3 regions of the Chryseobacterium sp. MEBOG07 genome follow, and region 3 is predicted to be linked to each of the others. Evidence: riboswitches for the same ligand, from Rfam matches in the RefSeq annotation. Region 3 holds a riboswitch; each other region holds the start of a gene.
The links. Region 3 has a riboswitch for S-adenosylmethionine ahead of LF886_RS24215 (alpha/beta fold hydrolase). Riboswitches for the same ligand answer to the same signal wherever they lie in the genome.

Region 1 (5,671 bases), 940 kb from region 3:
ATAAAATCAGAATCATCACTCTCATAGAAAATTCATTCTTTATGGTGTAATAGAATAAAAAAAACAGAGATAAACTCTCTGTTTTTTTTAAGACATTTAAGCTTTATCTATCAGAACCTGAATTCGATTCTTGCAAACAAGAACCTTCCTCCTATCCCATACTGGGAAACCTGTCTGGAATATACAAACTGGTTATCAGCCGTTAATGAACTTATATTCGGGCTTTTAGATGGCAGAATATTCAGGATATTATTGCTTCCGATCGTTGCGGAAATATTTCTATTAAAATCATATCCTACGGATAAATCTGTTACAAAACGGTTATTAAGAATAAAATGCTCTGTACTTCCTGTCACACCGTCAAAATTAGCATCTAAAACATCCGCATCAGTCACTTTGCCAAAGAAAGAATTACGCAGCAGGAAGGTAAACTCGGAAACTCTTAAAACATTGGATAAGGTCGCTTTTACGCGCGGTACCGCCTCTTCAAAATAGACTCTGTTCGGTTCTGAGAAATAATTATCAATCTGGCTTACCAATTTAGGCGACGCATGAATATCCCCGATTCTTTTGGTCTGATTAAAATTGATTCCCAAATTATTCTCCAAAGAAACCCCTGATGAAATCTTTGAATTCTGAGAGATAGTAATATCCAGCCCTTTCGTCTGAGAGTCTACCGCATTGGCAAAAAAGTTAGCAGCACTAGCCCTTGCCAGATCAAAAGCACTTTGCAAAACTGCCTGATCTGAACCTGGGGTAAAATTACCATCAGGGCGGAAGAAAAGATCTGTCAGCACTACTCTGTCCTTAATCTTTATTAAATAAGCATCTGCTGTGAAAGTAAGACTTAATGACGGAATTTTCCATGTGATTCCTGTGCTGTAAGACTGTGAAGTTTCCTGTTTTAATTTTGGAATACCCAATGCCTGTGCTGCTTCAGAATTATTCCTGAAAGTTCCCACTTGTGTAGTTTTTCCCTGCTGAATCAACGTAGAAGTAGAACTATAATAAATTTGAGCTAAAGAAGGCGCTCTAAATCCTGTAGAAAAAGCACCTCTCCAGTTCAGATTGGGGGCCAGCTTTACATTGGTTGCCACTTTATAATTGAAGGTAGACCCAAAATCTGAATAATTCTCATATCGTAATGCTCCTTCCAGAAGCCATCCGTCCGTAACTTCCAACTCTGCATCGGCATATGCAGCAATACTGTTTCTATTTCCTGAAACGGCATTTTCCGGACTAAAGCCGGGAAAAACCTGTGCTCCGGCTGGCCTTATACTTCCGAAGAAGTCGGTTACTTTTTCATTTTCAGGGGTTTTAGCTGTTACCACACGCCCATAAATATCGTAAGAAGCATAAGAGTTTTCTTTTCCGACATTCACTTTATAGTTTTCATGTCGATATTCAGCACCAAAGGCAAGGTTTAATCCTTTCAGGACATCATATTTTTTGGAGAAGTCCAGATTAACCGTATTTTGGGAGAACTCAGATCCTCCGGCATCAAAAGTTCTTGGAGAGCTATCTGTAAGCGATGCATTAAAAGTGTTGACAACTCCAAAACCAAAGGTATTTTTCCCAAACGTATTGCTGAAGTCCACATTCCAGCCATTCCATTTTCCTTTGATTCCGGCTGCCAGAGAATAATCATTTACCGCTGCTTCAATCTGTGGAAGATATCCATTGGGAGTAACAGCATTGATGTTTCTTTCCGTATTCGGAAGTCTGTAAAATCCTCCGGCATTTCCAAGACGGTAACTGTAACCACCGAATGAGTAAACTTTCCAATCATCATTCACAGGAATTTCAGAGTTGAAAAAGAGCTGCCCAGACTGTAATTTAGACTGACCTGCTCTCAGGCTGAAATCTTTTCTCTCCAATCCTCTGTAATTAAGTTCCTGTGATGTAACATCTTGCCCCAATATTTTTTGAAGATCGGAAATGCTGTTTGCTCCCGAAATTTGAGATTGAAAATTAGTTCCAAAATAATCTACCTTAGTGGCATACTGTTTAACGGTATTAATAATCTGTTGAGTATTGGACGTATTGGTAATATTTTTATACAGACCGTCAATATTCACTCCATCCTGCAATGCTCTGTAATTAATTGCATTATAAGCATTGAAAATATCACCTTCCCTTACTCCTGCTCTGGAATAAGGATCTCGGTATTGTGCAGAACCTGTAATATTAATGAATCCTGTTTTTCCAATTTTAGCACCATAGTTAAGGTCTACAGAAATAGTCTGCCCATCTACTCCCCCAGAGAAATTATTAGTAACAGGAGAAGCATACCCTCCCAGAAATACCTGTCCGGAAAGTCCCAGTCTCTTTTTTAGTCCGAGATTAACGACTCCTGCAATGGCATCAGAACCATATTGAGCAGAAGCTCCGTCTCTTAAAACCTCTATTTTTTCCAAAGCGAAAGCCGGAATAGCATTTAGATCGGTTCCCACAGACCCTCTTCCCGGTGTAAGGGTAACATTAATCAATGAAGACTGATATCTCCTTTTTCCATTGAGCAAAACCAGCACTTGGTCCGGACCTAGTCCTCTTAAAAGAGCCGGATCTACAAAATCAGTTCCATCGTTCACTGTATGAGAGGTGGATGAAAATGAAGGTACAATATAATTTAAAGCCTGGCTGATATTGTTAGTTGGGCTTTGTTTTAAAATTTTAGAAATATTAATGATATCCACCGGAACGGGTGTATCTGTCAGTGATCTTCCGGAACCTCTTGATCCAAGAATAACCACATCATCTATTTTCTTAGATTGTAAAGTGTCTGTCTGCGCATAATAAAATGTAGAGATAAGCGCAATAGAAGGAACAAAGATTCTTTTTTTGAAATTATGCATGTTGATTGTTGTTTACTTTTTGTTGTTAAAAATTCTTTTTTGAGCAAAAAAGATCCTGTAGCCTTAAATTTTAAGGTTACCATAGATGCTCGAAATGTTTGTATTATTTTTTAGGAATAGAAAAGACTAGAAACAACAACACATGCGCATGTAGAAATGGCATGAGAACATATCGGAATAATGAAGACTCACTTCATGATCCGAGGCATAAAAAATAACTGATGTAAGGTGATTTCCCTTGTCTTTAAACATTTGATTTTAACTTTAAAACAAAAATTCAAGATGGGGTAATGATAGAATGATAAACATTTTTTCCGGAAGATCCGGCTTATCGATTGCAGCACCTTGCTTGCTTTTGCAGGTTGCTATCCCATCTAGAGATTCTTGATAATTACCTGACAAAGATATAATTATTTCGTAAATAAAAAAATATTTGGCTTAATTTTTCGATTTTCAACATTTTAGCGTAACAATTTCTCTTTTTCAGCGTCTAACCGGATATCAGTAAAAAACATTATGAAAAAAACTATCTTCGCTTTATCACTGGTAAGTTCTATGCTGGTCTTCTCACAGGAAAAGAACACTACTGCTGATAAAGAAAAGCAAATTGAAGGTGTAGTCATCACCAAAACTAAAAAAGCCGTTGAACAAAAAGCAGATCGTACAATTTTTGACTTTTCCGAGCAGCCTCAGCTGAATAACGGAAACGTTTTGGAAGGAATCAAAAAACTTCCGGGGCTTGTATCAACAGATATTGCGGGGATGATGTATCAGGGGAAAATACTGGATGTATATCTGAACGGAAGACCATTGAATATCACCTCCAATGAACTGAACTCTTTTCTTGAAGGAATGCCTGCCAATTCTGTAGAAAGAATTGAAGTGATCACCCAGCCAGGTGCTGAATTTCCAGCGACTTCCGGAGGTGCTATCATGAATATCATTACCAACAAAAACGCCAATAAATATTTAACAGCTACTTATTCAGGGAATTATTCTTTCACGAATTACGATAAATATAGAAACAGAACGACCAATTCTGTTAATTTAAATGCAAGAAATAAGCTTTTCGGCTGGCAGCTGAATGTGGGCCAAAATTATCGTGAAAGTATGCTGAATGGTCAGCAGGATGAGCTGCTATCAAGTCATACCGACAGATATGGACGAGGATATTTTGCAAAATCAGGATTGACTTTTGATTTAGGGCAAGACAGATTATTAGTAAACTACGATATTTATCACAATAATAATGATAACTACACTTTAAGTGACGGACATGGAGATTTACCTTTCAAGAGAAATCTGAATGATTTAAAAGAAGCTTTTTATACTTCTTCGGATGTTGCTCATACCAATACCCTGAGACAGGAAGCGGTGGTAACTTATCAGAAGCGTTTTGCTGACAAATCTCAAAAACTGGACTTCCAGTTGGGGTATACAAGATCTGACAGTAAGTTTGCTCAGGACAATTTCTTTCAGGACGGTACATTTGTAAACTATCCCGGCGAACCTCTCGATAGCCCTACGAATGGATTAAAAGATATTCTGAACAATAAATCTGTGATGAATATTACCAACTTCAAAGTAGATTATGCTCAACCCATTAAGCTTCTTGATGGTGGAAAGATAAGCTTGGGAGGGTTGTATGAAAGGCAGGATTATGATACGGAAAGTTTTGGTCTAACCAATCTTGAATATCAGAGACAGACGGCTTCTACGTATTTGGAATTTCAGGCTAAGCTGAAAAAGTTTGACTTCACATTGGGTACCCGTGCTGAAAATTATGACATTACAGGGGTAACAAGATTCTTCAACAAAGATGCAAAGCTGGTGGAGGCTGATTTGATTCCTTTCAATAAATTTAAGCTTTTCCCAAATGCAAGCGTACAGTATAATGTGATGAATCAGGTTTATATTGCTGCGAATTACAACAAAAAAATCAGCTTACCGAGTATTTCTGCCCTGAACCCTAATAACGTGACATTCTCCGGGCCAAGTACAGAAGTGAACGGTAACCCGAATCTACAGCCTACTATTTTTGATAATTATGAATTAAAAATATCAGCTTTTGACTATGCATTCATTGGATATAGCGTAAGTTCAGCAAGCAATCAGGTGGCACAGATTATCAGAAAGGACGGAAGAAAACTCTTCAATGAGCAAGTGAATATTTCGAATATGAAAATTCACAACTTCAATGTTGGATTACCGGTTCCTTTTATGATTTTCAGCAAGCCTTTTAGCGAAATCATGAAATTTAATTTTAATCCTGACAAAATTAACTTCATGTATTTATATGCTGGTTATCAGAAACATGAAATTGACAATCTGAACAATAAAGGGTTCTGGATTTTCAATATCATGACGCAAATTATCTTGCCTAAAGACATCAAACTGACAGCCAATTACAGCTACCTGACTCCAAAAGCAGGATATTTCTACTTCACTGCAGAAAAACCGTTCAACAACTCGCTTGATCTTACATTGACGAAGAAATTTATGAACAACCGTCTGACGCTTTCTATTTTTGCGAATGATATTTTCAACGGACAGATGATGCAGGTGCGTTCTAATCCACCAGAAGGAACTCCGGTAATGATTAGCAGTAAATATGATACGAGAAACTTTGGATTCTCAATCAATTATAAGATTCCTACAAGAAATAAGCTGGCTAAGGAAGACCCAAACATCCTGAATAGTACTAAAAAAGAAGATAACGGCGGCGTAATGCAGCAGGGACAATAATTCTCAATATTTCTTAAGATAAAAAATAGGCAGTACATAATTACTGCCTATTTTTTTTGATGTGAAATACG
Region 2 (5,671 bases), 870 kb from region 3:
GGGTGGTAAAAATCCCTGTTCCGATCATATTGGAAACGACGATGGCTGCGGCTGTTTTCCAGCCAATCTGATGTGAGGTAGTACTCATTTAATGATTAAAAATTAAAATTAAGCCTTCCGAAGAAATAATTCCCCAGCGTTCCCATCTGAACCGGTGCATATTTGAATACTCCATAGTATGAATTTTCATAAATCTGGCGATCCGGGAAGACATCAAAAACATTATTGGCTCCAACGGTAAAGTTGATACTTTTTGAGACATCATATCCAACGCTGAAGTCGGTCACTACTTTTGGAGAGAACTCCTGAACTCCGCCAAATGGATAACCATCTCTTATTACTTTGCCAAAATAGGTATTTCTTACGAGAAAATTGAACTTCCCGATTCCATAATTTAATCCTAATGATGCTTTTGTTTTTGGTGATAATGTTTCAATGATATTAATCTGATCCGGACCAAAGAATTCATTCTGAGGGGTTCCTAAGTTTTCCGGAAAATGGAAATCTGTAATTTTTGTTTCTGTATAGTTTCCGGCAAGATTCATATTTAATTTTCCGTTACCGAGAATCCAGTCGTAAGAAACAACCACATCTACTCCTTTGGTTTCTGTATCAACAGCATTGGCAAAGAATCTTCCGCTTTCTACCATAAACTGGGCCAGCCTTGGATCTGTAATATTGCTGGTGATTACAATTCTGTCCTTCACTTTAATCCAATATCCATCTACGGAAATAGATAATTTATTCAAAGGGTGAAGGGTAAATCCTGCACTTGCGTTGACAGAAGTTTCCTGTTTGAGTTTATCAAATCCCAGGATTCTCGCTGCATCGCTATCATTTCTGAAAATTCCTTTGGTTACAATTCCCGAACCAGAAGTCGAAATATCTGCATAAGAATTATTAAAATACTGCTGCTGAAGTGAAGGCGCTCTGAATCCTGTTCCCACTGCTGCTCTTACTGCATAATTTTTTACAAATTCATATCGTACAGCGAGTTTTCCATTCAATGTATTTCCAAAATCTGAGTAATTTTCAAATCTTGCAGCGGCATCAATATTCAGCTTTTTATCTAAATCATAGGAAACATCTGCGTATACTGCGGTCGAATGTCTGTCCTTCGTCAATGCATTATTGGGAGAAAACCCGATAAAAGACTGTGATCCGCCCGCACCAAGCACTGTAGAACCTTCAGCAGCCACATTTCCATTGATGTCATATTGGGTGTAAGAAGCCTCATCACCAGCCTTGATCTGGTATTGTTCAAATCTGAATTCTCCTCCGAATGCGATATTGAACCGCTTTATATTTTTAGAAACATCAAGATTAACGGTATTTTGAAGGAAACTATGAGCTCCTGCATAAAAACGGGCTGGCGATTTTGCCCCAAGAGAAGCATTATTGGTATTGCTTACATTATAATTGAAAGTATTGCTTCCGAACGTATTACTCAGGTCAAATAGCCAGTCATTGACATTATATTTTGCGCCTACAGCATAAGAGACATCATACACCTGAGATCCAAGACTTGCCTGAAAACCGTTTGGGTAAATGGATGAAACGACATTAGATGTTTCGCTTGGAAGTCTTCTGAAGCCAAATCCTTTTCCTTCTTTGATACTGAAACCTCCGAAAGAATACAGTTTAAAATTATCATTAAAAGGATATTCTGCATTGAAAAACAGCTGTCCCTGTCTAATCTGGGCATCTCCGATCTGGAAATTGAAGTCGTCACGTGTCAATCCTCGCTCTTTAATTTTTGCATCATCTGCAGCTCTTGCGGCTTCGGGATCATTTGCAAACGCATACGCAAAATTATCTCCGAAAATATCTAAATCATGATTTTGAGTTCTTGTTGTTTTTCCTCTATGGCTTAATTGTAGTGAAAGATTGATATAGCCGTCTTTCTTTCCTAATGAAGTTCCGTAATTGGCTCCGGCCTGATAAGTGTCGCCATCATTTCTTCCGGTTACTCCATAAGTAAGACTTGCTGATGCTCCGGCATTTTTTTTAAGAATAATATTGATCACTCCGGCGATGGCATCGGAACCATATTGTGCAGCAGCTCCGTCTCTTAGGACTTCTATTCTATCAATTGCAATGATGGGAATTGTCCCAAGATCTGTTCCTACAGAGCCATTTCCTACGGTATTCTGATAGTTGACTAACGATGTAGAATGCCTTCTTTTTCCGTTTAATAATACCAAAATCGATCTGGTCCCATTCCTCTTAAGGACACGGGATCAATATGTTCTGTACCGTCAGAAGCAGACTGCCTCACTGCATTGAATGATGGGATCACATAGTTCAGAAGATCCTGAGCAGTCATTTGTGGAGAGCTTCTCTGGATCTTGTCAATATTAATAACGTCTACAGGAACCGTTGTCTCAAGTTTTGTTCTTTTGACATTTCGGTTTCCGACAATGATAATGTCTTCGATTTGTTTTCCTTTCTCCTCATTCTCCTGAGCAGCTACCAAAATTATACTCAGCAAAAATACCGCTGTACTTAATTTTTTCATTTTTGTTCTTGCCAATTAATAATAACATTCCTGCGAACCTTTTCGCAGATAAACAAGACTTCAAGAAATGGAATTCATATAAGAATATTGACTTCACTTATCTCCCCTTCCGGGTTGGAATTAGCACCTTTGCACTTTTTGAATTGTACAGGTTGCTAAGGTTTCTTTGGGCCAAATCCCTCCACCTTTCTTGATAAATCTACCGCAAAAGTAGACTATTTTTTTCAATATACAAAAAAGGCAAATCAGCTATTCTGCCAATCTGCCTTTTTGTTTTACTTAACAATCATCTTTTGAATTGCGATTCCTGTTTCTGATTTTAATTGAACCAGATAAGTTCCTGGCGGATAATTGATTTTGGTTTCAAAAGTCCCATTTTCTTTATCAATTTTGAATGAGTCCAGCTTTTTACCGGTCATGTCGAAAAATAAAATTTCTCCGTTTTTTGCTTTGTTAAAAATTAATTTTGCGATCCCATTTTGTATTGGATTATTAACAATCTGAAGAGATAATTTATTAGCTGCATGAGTATCCGTTGTGGATAAAGCGCCTGCGTAATTTCCGAAAATCCTGAATTCTCCAGGCTGTAAAGTTATCGGAGCAGTTGTTGAAGCTATATTGGAAACACTGTCATCCATCAGATTCTGCCATTGACCTGTGTAAGGAAAGTAAGGAACAACATTTTGTGCAGAAGTAGTATAATTAGCCAATACCACCACATTCTTTATTCCGGTAGTAATGGTTGTATCGTAGAGATAAATCCTGGTGATCAGGCCATCAGGATCATTCGTAAGATTATTGGATTCTATACTGTACGTTTTAGATTTGAAAATCTGATGGGTGTTTCTGATATTGAGTATTTTAGCCCATGTGTCGTACACTGCTTTTCTGTTTGCATTGGTATCATATCCCAGCGTAAATGCAACGGGTTTCTCATCTGTTCTGCATCCGCTGTTGATTGTACCGTCCGCACATCTGTTGATACTGAATTCGTATCCTAATTCTCCAAACTGCCAGATCATTTTCGGACCGGGAATAGTGAAAAATGTAGCTCCGAAGGTTTTCATTCTTTCAAGAGCCGTATTCAGATTTTTAACACTATAACCTCCATTGACGGCACCATATTCAAGGTTTTTAAACATGAGTCTTTCCTCATCATGACTTTCTCCATATCCCACAGCACTCATATTGGTAAAGCCATGAAGACTGTGATTCATACGGTCATAATTGCTGTTTTCCTTATATCCCATGGTATTTTGATTATAGGGATCGGTTTGCTTATTCCAAAGCATAACACCTTTTCCTTCTGCTATTCTGTAATTGGCCCACTGCTGTTCTTCTGCATCTGTTCCCAGGTGTTCGAAGATCATATAAGAATTGGGATCAATAGCCCACTGTCTGTCTGCATAATGTTTCATAATGTCAACTCTGTCTTGCTGATAAGCATTGGTACAGGCTTCATCATTTTCGGAACAGTTTTGAGTGAATCCTTTCGTTAAATCCCAACGAAATCCATCGATGCGGTATTCTGTCAACCATTGCTGAAGGCATCTTTCAACGTAATATTGAGTTGAAGAACTTGTATGATTAAAATCGTTAAACACATTATAAGAGTGTTTGGGAACCTGATTGAAATAAGGGTTATCCGGAGCAACATTTCCGTAGCCATCTCCATCAGGATCTATATTCCAAAGTCTTACCAAAGGTGAGCGTCCTGTTGCATGATTAAAGGCGACATCTAAAATCACCGCAATCCCGTTTTGGTGGCACAGATCTACAAATTCTTTGAATTTTTCAGGAGTTCCATACGCTTTATCCAATGCATAATGGAAGGAAGTATTGTAACCCCAGGAAAGATTTCCATCAAATTCCATGATGGGAAGCAGTTCTATAGCATTGATCTTTAAATTCTTCAAATAAGAAATCTTGTTGATCAGTGACTGCCAGTTTTTTTCCTGAGTAAAGTCTCTTAGTAATAATTCATATACGATCAGATCTTCTTTCGCAGGTCTTTGAAAATTGGTTACCTGCCAGTTATAAGCGGTTTGTCCTGTTTTAAATGTAGAAACTTCAAAGCCCTGTCCTGCAGGGAATACAGGTAGATTTGGATAGGTAGAAGCCGAAATCCATGGGTCGTCGTAAGAAGATAAAATCTGTGGTGAATAAGGGTCTGCCACTTTTCTTAAATCATTGGTTCTGTATTGAAAAGAATATAATTGCTGAGGAGTCAGTACGCTGAGTTCAATCCAGTAAAGGTCAGGATTTGTGGTATCTTTTTTCATCAAATAGGCATCATTCACAGCCCAATTGTTAAAACTGCCGATAACATGCACAAAGTTTTTACCGGGAGCATACAATGCAAGCCCTACTTTGGTCTGATCTGTAGGATGATAATTAATCCCCTGTCTGATCCAGCCCGGAACTGCCTGAGACACTACATTTCTCGGAGTCTGCAGAATAAATACAGCATTTTTGGAATTGGATCCCTGTGTTGCTGTAAGCTCCATATTAGCATCTTCCGAAACCGTATAAGTATAAGAATAAGCTTGTGAAGGAGCTGGGGCTGAATTCACAACAACTCCATTGGCTTTTAACTGGAAAGTAGTATTAGCATTGGTCGTTGCTGTAATATTGATGGAATTTCCTGCCGGGACTGAGGTAAGACTATTTGCCAGCGGGTTTGTAAGGGTTAAGCTTAAAGTACCCACGTTTACAAATATATCCGGTGAGGTCTGATGTGATCCTGTTTTATCTTTTAATAAAAAACCAAACCTTCCGATTCCTGTTCTTCCGAAAAAAGAAGTCGGAGTAAAAGCCAGGGAATAGGTATCTGTGGCTGCATTATAATTCAGTTTATTCAGGTCATTGGAATCGCCCCAGCTGCCATTGGTGGGGCAGTTCTGACTGTTCTGATAATTGGTATCAAAAGACCATGACCAGATATAAACAGCATTGTTGGAAATACCCCAGGCAGATTCATCAATCTGATCCCCGGGAATTGTAAGCGTAACAGCATCGGTTTCGTTGAATGGATTGGGCGTAATAGTATAGTTGATCTGCCCGAAACCGGCCATGGTAATCAACAGAAAAACAACGGAATAAAATTTTTTCATTATCATATTTTTTATCGAATATAATATTATTTTTTATTCA
Region 3 (5,671 bases):
AAATTGGGCATCTTTTCCAACAGCCTGTGATCAACAATTTCCACTGCGAATAAAGGAATTAATCCGACAATACTTCTTAATTTCAAAGAAACACTGTCTCCGTTTCCTAGCTGCAATACATCATAGAAAAATCCGTCCTCTTCATTCCACAAACCTTTCGTTCCTTCACCCAGATTTTCCATAGCCTCAGCGATATAAAGATAATGTTCGAAAAACTTGATCGCCATATCTTCATACACCTGATAATATTGGGCAAGTTCCATCGCAATACGCATCATATTCAATGCATACATTGCCATCCAGCTTGTTCCGTCTGCCTGCTCAAGATGCTGACCATCTTTTAATTCCATGTTCCGGTCAAAAGCTCCAATGTTATCAAGACCAAGGAAGCCGCCTCCAAAAATATTTTTACCGTTTTTATCCTTTCTGTTAACCCACCATGTGAAATTGAGCAACAACTTCTGGAAAACCTTCTCTAAGAATAGCAGATCCGGCTTGCCATTATTTTTTTCATCAATCTTAAAAACACGGAAGCATGACCACGCATGTACAGGTGGGTTCACATCGCTCATGTTCCATTCATAAGCAGGAAGCTGTCCGTTAGGATGCATATACCATTCTTTGGTCAATAGTAAAAGTTGTCCCTTGGCAAATTCTGCATCGATGATTGAAAAAGGAACACAGTGAAATGCCAGATCCCAGGTGGCATACCATGGATACTCCCATTTATCAGGCATGGAAATAATATCCTTATTGTGGAGATGATTCCATTCTGTATTTCTTACATACTCATTGAAATTTCTTGGCGCTTCAAAATTAGGATCACCTTTCAGCCATTTTCCTATATTGTAATGATAGAACTGTTTATTCCAGAGAAGCCCGGCAAATGCTTGTCTCTGAACATTTCTTTCATCTTCATTTACAGTATCATTCTGAATTTCGTTATAAAACTCTTCAGCTTCAGCTTGTCGGGTATTGAAAATATGATCGAAACTGTTAAAAGGTTCATCCGTTTCGTCAGGACACAATCTGAATTCAAAGACTTTTGATTCTCCTGCACCGATAAGCTCATCAATTAGAAAAGAAGCTTTTGTTCCTTTTTTTTCAGGATTTACGGTATTTCCCTGATGAATAATAAAATCATTGATTCCATCTTTGAAATAAGCATTCTCTGCTTTGGGAGCTCCGTAAAGTTTGGAAGTATTCGTTTCGTTATCACAAAATACACTTTTTGCATTTGTATTTCGGGAATACAGCTTTTTGATTGATATACTGTCATGACCAATATTAATACTTCCGTCATGAGAAGCATTGATCTCTCCTTTATAAGTATTGTATCCCCATTTCCAGTTATTTCTGAACCATACCGTAGGAGCTACCAGAATAGGAGCCTCATGCTGGCTTCGATTACAAACGGTGACTCTTGCTAGGATATCGTTGTGATCGCCTTTACAGTATTCAATGAAAATATCGAAATATTCGTCATTATCAAAAATTCCAGTGTCGAAAATCTCATACTCCGGTTCCTTTTTACTGCGTTTTCCGTTTTCTGTAACAAGATCATCGTAAGGAAATTCATTAATTGGGTATTTATACACCATCTTCATATAGCTGTGGGTAGGCGTATTGTCCAGATAATAAAATATTTCTTTGATGTCTTCACCATGATTTCCCTGAGGATTGCTCAATCCAAAGAATCGTTCTTTTACCATTTTATCTTTCCTGTTCCAGAAAGAAAAAGCAAAACAGAAAATCTGCTTTACATCAGAAATCCCGGCGATCCCTTCTTCTCCCCAGCGGTAAGCATAGCTTTCGGCATTATGATGATTGGTAAAATTCCATGCATTCCCATTCGGGCTGTAATCTTCACGTACATTTCCCCACTGGCGGTTGCTTACATAAGGTCCCCAGTTTTTCCATTTAGTATCTTGTAATCTTTCTTTTTCAACGGTCATATTTCATCATTTTTCAATACGAAGTTAGTTTTTTTGAGAAGTAATTCCAATTTTTTTCATCTGAATAATTATTAATATAGCCTTGAAATACTTGTATTTAAGGGCTGTTTTAAATATTAAAATAATTTTTTTTGAAATTAAAAGAAAAGAACTACCTTTGCATCATTCGTTCATTTAAATATTGAAAATGTTATCAAGAAAGGTTGAGGGATTAGACCCTATGAAACCTTAGCAACCCTTTGTGCAAGCAAAGAAGGTGCTACGTTCTACCAATTTATTTTGGACAGATAACTTACTGAAGTTCTTTTCAGCCATTTCCTGTGGCATTTTCAATTGTATTTGTATTAAAATATAATAGAATTGAAAACAGAACTAAACTATATTAATCTTTCGTATCAAACTTATTCCCAAAAGGAATATCATATCTCATTAAGCTATCAGCTTTTTGGGAAAGATCTGTTTACAGCACCCATCATTCTAATCAACCATGCTCTTACCGGAAACTCAAATGTATCGGGAGAAAAAGGATGGTGGAAACAATTGGTGGGAGAAAATCAGCTTGTTGATACCGATCAATATACTGTTCTGTGTTTCAATATACCCGGAAACGGTTATGACGATTTTTTAATTGAAGACTATGAAGACTTTACACCTTCAGATATCGCAGCGATATTTCTGAAAGGACTTGAAGCTTTACATATCAAAAATATATATGCCATTATTGGAGGCTCTCTTGGAGGGGGAATTGCATGGGAAATGCTTGCTAAGCAGCCGGATCTTGCAGAAATATTTATCCCCATAGCCTGTGATTACAGAACACACGACTGGCTTCATGCTCAATGTCTGGTTCAAAAGTTTTTATTGAATGATAAAGATGAACCATTACAGAAAGCAAGAATTCATGCGATGCTCTGTTATAGAACTCCACAATCACTCAACGATAGATTTCAAAACCAATATAATCAGGACAAACAACGCCTGGAATCAGAAGACTGGCTGGTTTATCATGGTAATGCATTAAACGAAAGGTTTAGTTTAAAGGCATACAAACTGATGAACCATCTCTTGATGAATATTAATACTGATGAAAAAGCACTGGAGAAGATCGAAGCACGAATGCACATGATCTCCGTAGATACAGACTTATTCTTCCCGGCTTCTGAAATCCGAATGTGTTTTGAAAACTTAAAAGAGAAAAATAAGGATGTTTCTTATCACGAGATCCAATCTATACACGGGCATGACGCCTTCCTAATGGAATATCAACAATTAAATAATATCATAAAAAACATTTTATAGAAGTAATGAAAAATGCTAACGAAATAAAATTTTTGAAGAACAGATCAATCATCAAATTTGAAGGAGAAGATTTCCTGGGAGAAATCGGGATTGACGGAAGAATTTTTAAAGCGCTTACTTTAGCGCGCATCAGTGTAGGAGTAATCTCTCAACAGGCCATAGAAAACGGAATTTCTATTTTGGTTCAGGAAATTGATGCAGAAAAAGCAGTCGCTTGTCTTATTGATGAGTTCGAAGCAGAAAGAAAATCTGGAAAAGTTTCTCAAATCTATAGTATCAATAATGTTTCTGTGATCGGTTTTGTAGCAGAAGATTTCAATAAAGTCTTTGCCGAACTGGCAAGAAACAATGTTTTCCCATTATTGCTGAATCAGGTAGCCGGAGAAAACAGAGTTAATATCGTAGTGACTTCTTCACAGGATGAAAAAACAAAAAACATCATAGAATCTGAAATTTTCAAAAAACCAAAGACAGTTCATCTGGCAATCATTGGTCACGGAAATGTAGGAAAGACATTGATACAACAAGTCTTGGAATCTGCAGAAGAAATTAAAAAACGTAAAAAAATAGACCTTAGAGTAGTTGCGGTAGCCAATTCAAAGAAAATTGCCTTCAACAAAAAAGGATTTGATGCCAATTGGGGTGATGAGGTTTTGACAGCAGAACATCCATCGAATGTAGAAGAACTGATCAATTTCTCTAATGAAAATCAACTGGAGAACCTGATTGTTGTGGATAACACAGCGAGTAAGGATTTTGTGAAGAACTACCATGCTTTAGCAGAAAACGGATTTGATCTGGTTTCTTCCAACAAAATTTTCAATACCCTTCCAATTGAAGAGTACAGAAAACTAAGATATACGTTGAGTAAAAACAACAGACGTTATCTGTATGAAACTAATGTTGGTGCAGGTTTACCGTTAATTGATACCATAAAATTATTACACCTTTCAGGAGAAAATATCACAAGAATCAAAGGAGTATTCTCAGGAACACTGAGCTATGTATTCAATAATTTTTCTTTGAGAGATGATAAATTTTCAGCAATTGTCAACGAAGCTTTGGAAAAAGGCTATACAGAACCGGATCCGAGAGAAGACTTATCCGGAAATGATGTAGCAAGAAAACTATTGATTTTAGCAAGAGAACTAGACCTGATCAATGAGTTCGGTGATATTAATATCCAAAACCTTGTTCCGGAAAGCTTACTTGAAGTTTCAAAATCAGAATTTCTTTCAAGATTGGATGAACTGGATGAAGAATACCAGAAAATTAAAGAAAATCAGGAGCCTGGCCATGTGTTGAGATATGTGGGTGACTTACATGGTGACTTGCAGAAAGATAAAGGTGAATTGGATGTGAAATTGATTTCAGTTCCTGCAACTTCAGCATTAGGACAGTTAAAAGGTTCCGATTCTATCTTTGAAATTTATACAGAAAGCTATGGAGAAAATCCAATCGTGATTATGGGAGCCGGAGCCGGAGCACAAGTAACAGCTAGAGGAGTATTCGGAGATATTTTAAGAGTAAGTGAAACTAAATAATATTTAATGTAACAATCTACCAATTTGGCAGTGTAACCATAACGGCAATTGTCCTTCTGAGCATAGCGAAGAATCTGATGGCTACACTGTGAAATTGACCAATTAAAACTATATGGAAAATTTTGAAACATCAGCAATAAGAACCCAGACTGAAAGATCTCAGTTTGATGAACATTCCACGCCATTATATCTTACCTCCAGCTTTATATTTCAGGATGCAGAAGATATGAGAGCAAGCTTTGCAGAAGAAAAACCTAAAAATCTATACAGCCGTTTCTCTAATCCGAATGTGACAGAGTTTACAGATAAGATTGCTAAGATGGAAGGTGCAGAAGCCGGATATGCCTTTGCAACAGGAATGGCAGCCATCTATTCTACATTTGCTGCACTCTTGAATGCCGGAGATCATATTGTAAGCTGTCAGTCTGTATTCGGATCTACACATACTTTGTTTACCAAGTATTTCCCGAAATGGAATATTGAAACTTCTTATTTCAAAGCGGAAGATGCTCAGAATGTTGAAAAATATATTCAACCCAATACAAAGATATTATACCTTGAAACGCCTACCAATCCAGCGATTGAAATCCTGGATCTTGAGTTTTTCGGACAGATTGCAAAAAAGCATAATCTTATTTTCATTGTAGATAATTGTTTTGCAACACCTTACCTTCAACAGCCAATCAAATATGGTGCAGATGTTGTTGTACATTCAGCTACGAAATTGATTGACGGACAGGGAAGAGTACTAGGGGGAATAGCAGTAGGAAAAGAAGACCTGATCAGAGAAATTTATCTTTTCGCAAGAAATACAGGACCTGCATTGTCTCCTTTTAATGCCTGGGTGTTATCAAAAAGCCTGGAAACATTGGC

Region 1: it holds a riboswitch for S-adenosylmethionine, as region 3 does, so the genes downstream of both, LF886_RS02905 (TonB-dependent receptor plug domain-containing protein) here and LF886_RS24215 (alpha/beta fold hydrolase) in region 3, are expected to answer to the same signal.
Region 2: it holds a riboswitch for S-adenosylmethionine, as region 3 does, so the genes downstream of both, LF886_RS02560 (TonB-dependent receptor plug domain-containing protein) here and LF886_RS24215 (alpha/beta fold hydrolase) in region 3, are expected to answer to the same signal.

The regions. Positions count from the first base shown of each region.
Region 1 is NZ_CP084579.1:619,475-625,145, reverse strand. It holds gene LF886_RS02905 (TonB-dependent receptor plug domain-containing protein) at 111-2,855, opposite strand; SAM-I-IV-variant riboswitch at 3,154-3,251, opposite strand; gene LF886_RS02900 (outer membrane beta-barrel protein) at 3,372-5,600, shown strand.
Region 2 is NZ_CP084579.1:544,174-549,844, reverse strand. It holds gene LF886_RS02570 (APC family permease) at 1-88, opposite strand, end outside; gene LF886_RS02565 (TonB-dependent receptor plug domain-containing protein) at 96-1,511, opposite strand; partial or broken gene LF886_RS02560 (TonB-dependent receptor plug domain-containing protein) at 2,085-2,518, opposite strand; SAM riboswitch class I at 2,613-2,718, opposite strand; gene LF886_RS02555 (alpha-amylase family glycosyl hydrolase) at 2,794-5,631, opposite strand.
Region 3 is NZ_CP084579.1:4,860,611-4,866,281, reverse strand. It holds gene LF886_RS22405 (MGH1-like glycoside hydrolase domain-containing protein) at 1-1,955, opposite strand, end outside; SAM riboswitch class I at 2,143-2,249, shown strand; gene LF886_RS24215 (alpha/beta fold hydrolase) at 2,316-3,254, shown strand; gene LF886_RS24210 (ACT domain-containing protein) at 3,260-4,798, shown strand; gene LF886_RS22390 (O-succinylhomoserine sulfhydrylase) at 4,911-5,671, shown strand, end outside.